DNA from 3 places in the Nonomuraea sp. NPDC005692 genome. Region 1 is predicted to be linked to each of the others. Evidence: riboswitches for the same ligand, from Rfam matches in the RefSeq annotation. Region 1 holds a riboswitch; each other region holds the start of a gene.

Region 1 (2,258 bases):
TTGATGGCGGCGACGATCTCGGGGTCGGTGACGTCCTCGACGCCCCCGCCCGTGCGCCGGGCGATGTCCAGCACGTACGGCCCGTCGGCGGGGTTGCCGATGGCCAGCGACTTGGCGATCGTGTCCGGCTTGACCGGCTGGACCACGTCGTGCCCCGCCTTGTACGCCGTCGAGACCGGCGAGCACCCGGCCGCCTGTGCCCCGAACACCTTGTACGGGGTGTCCTCGACCAGCCCGAGCGCGATCAGCTCCTTGAACCCCTTGTCGATCTTCGTGAGCTGGGAGCCGGAGGCGATGGGGATGACGATCTGCTCGGGCAGCCGCCAGCCGAGCTGCTCGGCGATCTCGTACGCGAGCGTCTTGGACCCCTCGGCGTAGTAGGGCCGCAGGTTGACGTTGACGAACCCCCACTGCTCGCCCAGCGGGTCGCCGATCAGCTCGGAACAGAACCGGTTGACCTCGTCGTACGTGCCGTCGATGCCGATCAGCCGGCCGCCGAACACCCGGGCCATGGCGATCTTGGCCGCTTCGAGGTCGGCCGGGATGAACACGCACGCGTCGAGACCGGCCCGCGCGGCGGCGGCGGTGACCGCGCCGGCGAGGTTGCCCGTGGAGGAGCAGGAGAGCGTGTGGAAACCGAAGTTCCTGGCCGCCTCGACGGCGATGGCGACCACCCGGTCCTTGAAGGAGTGGGTGGGGTTGCCCGAGTCGTCCTTCACGTGCAGGGACCGGATGCCGAGCGCCTTGCCGAGATTGCCGGCCTTGACCAGCTTCGTCCAGCCCGGGTTCATGTTGGGCTTGCTCGCCACGTCGGCGGGGACCGGGAGCAGGGAGCGGTAGCGCCAGATGTTGGCGGGGCCGGACTCGATGTCCGCGCGCGTCACCTGGCCGAAGGAGTAGGCCGCTTCGAGCGGCCCGAAACACTCCAGGCAGGCGAAGCTGGGGCCCAGGGGGTAGCGCGTGCCGCACTCGCGGCAGGACAGAGCGACGGCAGGACCAAAGTCGAGCGACATGAAGCGAGGCCTTCCCTCATCTTCGCCCGCGGCCACCTTGACCGCGAACCGGAATTGGCACCTTGTCCCGGTCGGCCTCGCCAGGTCGCGAGTACAAGCCGGGAGGGTTGCCGGGGCTTCGCAGGGCCGGTCCCTCCACCCCTCTGGATGAGCAATATTCAGTTGTCGAAAAGGACTCTACCTTCTCAAGTGGCGGAAACAACCGCCCGTCTCACGATTTGAGAGGACACGTCTCACCGATAGTCCTCCCCGAGGACTCCCTGCACGTACTTGCGGGCCTGGTGGATGCGGGACTTGGCCGTGCCGAGCGGGATGTTGAGCTGCTCGGCCACCTCGTTGTAGTCGAGCTGGACGATGTCGCGCAGCACCAGCGCCTGGGCCAGGTCGGGCTTGTCGGCCTCCAGCGCCTCCATCGCGTCGAGCAGGTCGAGCCGCGAGCCGGCGATCACGCTGACCCGCCGCGCGTCCGGCTTCTGCATCGGCAGCTCCTCCGACGTCTGCTCGGCGGCCCTGCGCTTCAGCGAGCGGTACGTGGTGCGCGCGCAGTTGGCGGTCACGATGTGCAGCCAGGTGCTGAACCTGGCCCGCCCCTCGAACCGGCCGATGTTGCGCGCCACGGCCAGCAGAGTGTCCTGCGAGGCTTCTTCCGCGTCCTGGTGATAGGGCAGGATCCGGGCGCAGTGGCGCATCACGTCAGGCTCGATCCTGGCCAGGAGCTCGCCGAGCGCGCGATGGTCTCCGGCCGCGGCCGAGCGGGCGAGTTCCTCGGTTAGCTCATCTAGCGCCATAGCTGGGATCCTATGGGCGAAGGGAGCCCAAATGAACAGCGTTCTCGTGGCGTCCAACCGCGGGCCGGTCTCCTTCACCGTCGACGACGACGGTGAGCTGACCATGAAACGCGGTGGTGGCGGCCTCGTCTCGGGCCTGTCGGGGGTGGCCAAGGAGCACGGCGTGCTGTGGGTGTGCGCCGCGCTGTCCGACGGCGACCGCAGCGCCGTGCGCCTGGCCCCGGGGGGCCGGCTCGACCGCGGCGGCTACGACACGGGCGCCCTGCGGATGCTCGACATCCCCGCGGCCACCTTCCACCGCGCCTACAACGCCGTGGCCAACTCGACCCTCTGGTTCGTCAACCACCTGCTGTACGACATCCCCAACTCCCCCAGTTTCGGCACCAAGTTCCGGCGTGAGTGGGAGTCCTACCGCGACTACAACGGCGCGTTCGCGCTGGCGCTGGCCGAGGAGGCC
Region 2 (2,258 bases), on a different contig from region 1:
GCCGTCCACGACGAACGACACGATCCCCACCCGCGGGTGGTCCTCGCCCCACAACGACAGCTCGCGCACCCCGTCGATCGAGGCCAGACCGGTACGCAGCCGGGCGATCAGGCGCTCCTCCTCGCGCACCAGCTCCGTCCACCCCGTGGCGGTGAGCGCGTCGCAGGCGGCGGCCAGGGCGATGGCGCCGAGCACATTGGGGGTGCCGGCCTCGTGGCGAGGCTCGGGGTCGTCGTGCCACTCGGTGGTCTCGCCCACCGAGCGCACCGCGCCGCCGCCCTTCAGGTACGGCTCGCCCGCCGCCAGCCAGTCACGGCGTCCGACCAGCACGCCGGCGCCGAAGGGCGCGTACAGCTTGTGGCCGGAGAAGGCCACGTAGTCCAGGTCGAGCGCGGTCAGGTTGAGCCTGCGGTGCGGGACGAGCTGGGCGGCGTCCACCAGAATCCGGGCGCCGTGCCGGTGGGCGATGTGGGCCAGGGCGGCGATGGGCCACAGCTCGCCGGTGACGTTGGAGGCGGCGGTGACCACGAGCAGCTTGGGGCCCTCGATCCCGGCCAGCGCCTCGTCGGCGGCGCGGACGGCCTCGCCGGGGAAGGCGGGCGGCGCCAGGCGTACGGACCGCTCCCAGGGCAGCAGCGAGGCGTGGTGCTCGGAGTCGAAGACGACGACGGTCGTGCCCTCGGGCAGGCAGCCGGCCAGCAGGTTGGTGGCGTCGGTGGTGTTGCGGGTGAAGATGACGGCGTCGTCCGGGCGGGCGCCGACGAAGGCCCTGACCGTGTGGCGGGCCTGCTCGTAACGGGCAGTGGTGAGCTGGGAGGCGTAGCCCGCGCCGCGGTGGACGCTGGAGTAGGCCGGGAGCGCGGCGGCGACGGCGGCGCTGACCGGCTCGAGACAGGGGGCGCTGGCCGCGTAGTCGAGGTTGGCGTAGCTCACCAGCCGGCCGCCCTTGACCGGCACTTCGAGGTCGGCGCCGAGCACGGCGGGGATCAACCGTCCGGAGGCGGCGGCAGGGGCGGTGGCCTCGGCGGCGGCCTGGGCGGGAACGGAGTTGAAGATCGTCAGAGTGGACACGGCACAGCTCCTCACGGGTCGGTCGGACCCCTGGAAGCAGCCACGGAGCCCGCGCTTGCCCGCCACACCTCGTGACGGACCAGGTCTTCACCCGGGGCACCCCGCCGCGGACGCGAGGGTTGCCGGCCAGCTAGCCGGGGCTTGTCGCTGGCACTCATGACCTACGACGGCACTATAACCGACACCCGGGCATGATTCGCAAGCTCAGCAGGTCAACCCGTCTCATAAGATGAAATAGTGCGCTTTGATCCCTGGAATCCGGATTTTGTCGTCGACCCCTATCCGGCGTACGACGAGCTGAGGCGCGAGGCGCCCGTCCGCTACTTCGAGCCGTCCAACCAGTGGCTGATCTCCCGGCACGCGGACGTCAACGCGCTGCTCCGGGACCGGCGGCTGGGCCGCGACTACACCCACGTCGCCACGCACGAGGAGTTCGGCCGGCAGCCGCAGCCGGAGTTCCAGGAGGCCTTCTGGCGGGTCAGCAGGAACGGCATGCTGGAGGTCGAGCCGCCGGACCACACGAGGCTGCGCCGGCTGGTGTCCAAGGCGTTCACGCCGCGCATGGTCGAGTCGCTGCGCCCGCGCGTCCGGGCGATCGCCGAGAGCCTGATCGACGCGTACGTCGAGAAGGGCGGCGGCGACCTGATCGCCGAGGTCGCCGAGCCGCTGCCGGTCACGGTCATCGCCGAGATGCTCGGCGTCCCCGAGCAGGACCGCCACCTGCTGCGCCCGTGGTCGGCCGACATGTGCGGCATGTACGAGCTCAACCCCAGCCTGGAGACCCAGCACCAGGCGGTGCGCGCGGCCGAGGAGTTCGAGTCCTACCTCAAGGACCTGGCCCGCGACCGGCTCGCGAACCCCGGCGAGGACCTGGTCAGCGCCCTGGCCGCGATCCCCGAGCTGACCCTCGACGAGCTGGCCGGCACCTGCGTGCTGCTGCTCAACGCGGGCCACGAGGCCACGGTCAACGTCACCGGCAACGGCTGGCGGGCCCTGCTGAAGAACCCCGGCGAGCTGGCCCGGCTGCGCGCCGACCGTTCGCTGCTGCCGACCGCCATCGAGGAGCTGCTGCGCTACGACACCCCGCTGCAGCTCTTCGAGCGCTGGGTGCTGGAGGACATCGAGGTGCACGGCGTGCGGATCCCGCGCGGCTCGGAGGTCGCCTGCCTGTTCGGCTCGGCCAACAG
Region 3 (2,258 bases), on a different contig from region 1:
GCCTACCACGTGTTCGGCGACGGCCCCCCCGTGGTCTGCCTGCCAGGCGGGCCGATGCAGGCCTCCGCCTACCTCGGCGACCTCGGGGGCCTCTCGGCGCACCGGCAGCTGATCATGGCGGACCTGCGGGGCACCGGGCAGTCCGCCGTGCCGCCGGACACCGCCTCGTACCGTTGCGACCGCCTGGTCGATGACGTCGAGGCCCTGCGCGAGCATCTCGATCTCGACCGGATGGACCTGCTCTCCCATTCGGGGGGCACGAATCTGGCCGTGCTCTACGCGACCCGCCATCCGGAACGTGTCAGACGGCTCGTCCTGGTCACTCCGAGCGTCGCCGCCGTCGGCATCGGGATCACCGAAGAGGTCCGGCGGGGGACCGCCCGGTCCCGCGAGGGCGAGCCGTGGTTCCCGGGGGCGTACGCGGCCCTGGAGAGGGTCATGTCAGGGCAGGCCACCCGTGACGACTTCCAGGCCATCGCGCCGTTCTGGTACGGCCGCTGGGACGAGACGGCCCAGGCGCACAAGGCCGCCGAGGACGAGCAGCGGAACGACGAGGCGGCAGCCGTCTTCGGCTCCGACGGCGCCTTCGCCCCCGACGCCACCCGTGCCGCGCTCACCCGCTTCACCTCGCCGGTGCTGCTGCTCGCCGGCGAGGTGGACCTGAACTCCCCTCCCGCCGCGATGACCGAGCTCGTCGCGCTGTTCCCGCACGCCGAGCTCGTCGTACAGGCCGGGGCGGGGCACTTCCCGTGGCTGGACGACGCCAACCGGTTCGTGGCCACCACCTCGGCGTTCCTGGGCTGAGCGCCCCCGCCCGGCGAGGGGCCCCTGGCTACCGCCTGCCGGTCTTCACTGAGCGCTCGCTGAGGCCAGGCGGGTGGTGAGGGTTCGCCGGACGGCCGGCCACTCGGATGCGACCACCGCGAACATCGCCGAGTCCCGGAGCATCCCCTCCTCACCGGGTGCCCAGGACATCGACCAGTTGCGGAGAACGCCCTCGAAGCCGATGCCGAGTCGCTCCAGTGCCCGCCGGCACCGGTGGTTGCGGGCGTCGGTCTTCAGATCGACCCGTGCGACCCCGATGCTCTCGAACGCGTACCGCAGCAGCAGAAGCTTCGCTTCGGCGTTGATCCCGGTGCCCTGCGCCGCCAGGTCGACCGCGTGCTCCATCGTCAGCGGCTCCAGCCGCACCAAGGAACCTGCGAGCACGGGAACATCGAGCTGAACGCTCATCAGACCTTCCTCATCGTGCCTGGCGTTGGCACCTTGCCCATGGCTGGGCAGGTTGCCGGACCGTCACAGGGCCAGGTCCCTCGGATCCTCTGGATGATCAACTGAGGCCGATCATCTCCGACGGCCGACGACCTCGTCAACACGTGAGGGCGACGGCGGCGGCGCGGAAACCCCAGCCGGGCACGGCCCGGCTGGGGTTTCCGGTCAGGGACCAGTCCAGCCGTCAGCTGGTGAAACGTCCCTCACGGGTGTACTTGCAGGCCCCGCCGAGGCAGTTGGGGCTGGAGCCCCAGCCGTCGTCATAGCTGACCCTGCGGTGCAGCTTGATCTTGCCCTTGACCTCCTCCGACTGGAGGCCGGGGCCGACCTTCCTGTCCACCTGCTTCCACCAGCTGGTGCCGTTCCAGTAGTACAGGCGGTGCCGGGCCCACAGGTAGCTGGGCGAACCCGCCGGCAGGCAGTTGAAGACGTAGCTCTCCGCGCGACGCTCCTTGAAGCCGCCGAAGCCGAGGGTGGTGAACGACTTGGGCGCCAGTCCGGCCTGGCCGTTCTCGTGCCACAGGTGCCAGCCGAAGTGTTCGGCGGTGCACGAGCCGGAGAGCACGGCGCCGGCCGGAGCGGCCAGGCCGCGTACGGTGACCGGCTCGCTGGTGATCCGCCGTCCCCGCAGGCCGGCGGGCAGGTCGGCGCCGTGGTCGTCGACGAGCCGCTGGGGCACCGGCACGTCGGGCGGGGTGATCTCCAGGTAGGTCTGCAGGTAGCTGTTGCTCCGGTCCCAGGCGATGAGCGGCGCGCGGCCGATGATCCCGAGCTGGGACATCCCCACTTCGTCGGAGGGCCGGCTGTCGGAGAAGGTCACGGTGAGACCGGTCGTGTACTCGATGGAGGCGAGGGGGATCTCCCGGTCGCTTCTCTCGGGTTCGGCCGCGGCCGGGGAGGAGGCGAGCACCATCGTGGCGGCGGTTGCTGCGATGAACCTCATGTCGCTCCTTGCGGTAGATGACGGCCCGCGCAGAACATTAGGC

Evidence for each region. Region 1 has a riboswitch for S-adenosylmethionine ahead of thrC (threonine synthase). Riboswitches for the same ligand answer to the same signal wherever they lie in the genome.
Region 2: linked by a shared signal. The riboswitch ahead of ABZ459_RS26595 (aminotransferase class V-fold PLP-dependent enzyme) and the one ahead of thrC (threonine synthase) in region 1 are both predicted to bind S-adenosylmethionine.
Region 3: linked by a shared signal. The riboswitch ahead of ABZ459_RS17390 (GNAT family protein) and the one ahead of thrC (threonine synthase) in region 1 are both predicted to bind S-adenosylmethionine.

What each region holds. Positions count from the first base shown of each region.
Region 1 is NZ_JBEXYU010000015.1:32,412-34,669, reverse strand. It holds gene thrC (threonine synthase) at 1-1,013, opposite strand, end outside; SAM riboswitch class I at 1,027-1,167, opposite strand; gene ABZ459_RS28050 (RNA polymerase sigma factor) at 1,247-1,801, opposite strand; gene ABZ459_RS28045 (trehalose-6-phosphate synthase) at 1,833-2,258, shown strand, end outside.
Region 2 is NZ_JBEXYU010000013.1:182,580-184,837, reverse strand. It holds gene ABZ459_RS26595 (aminotransferase class V-fold PLP-dependent enzyme) at 1-990, opposite strand, end outside; SAM riboswitch class IV at 1,118-1,233, opposite strand; gene ABZ459_RS26590 (cytochrome P450) at 1,309-2,258, shown strand, end outside.
Region 3 is NZ_JBEXYU010000007.1:28,542-30,799, reverse strand. It holds gene ABZ459_RS17395 (alpha/beta hydrolase) at 1-804, shown strand, start outside; gene ABZ459_RS17390 (GNAT family protein) at 850-1,233, opposite strand; SAM riboswitch class I at 1,241-1,333, opposite strand; gene ABZ459_RS17385 (hypothetical protein) at 1,457-2,215, opposite strand.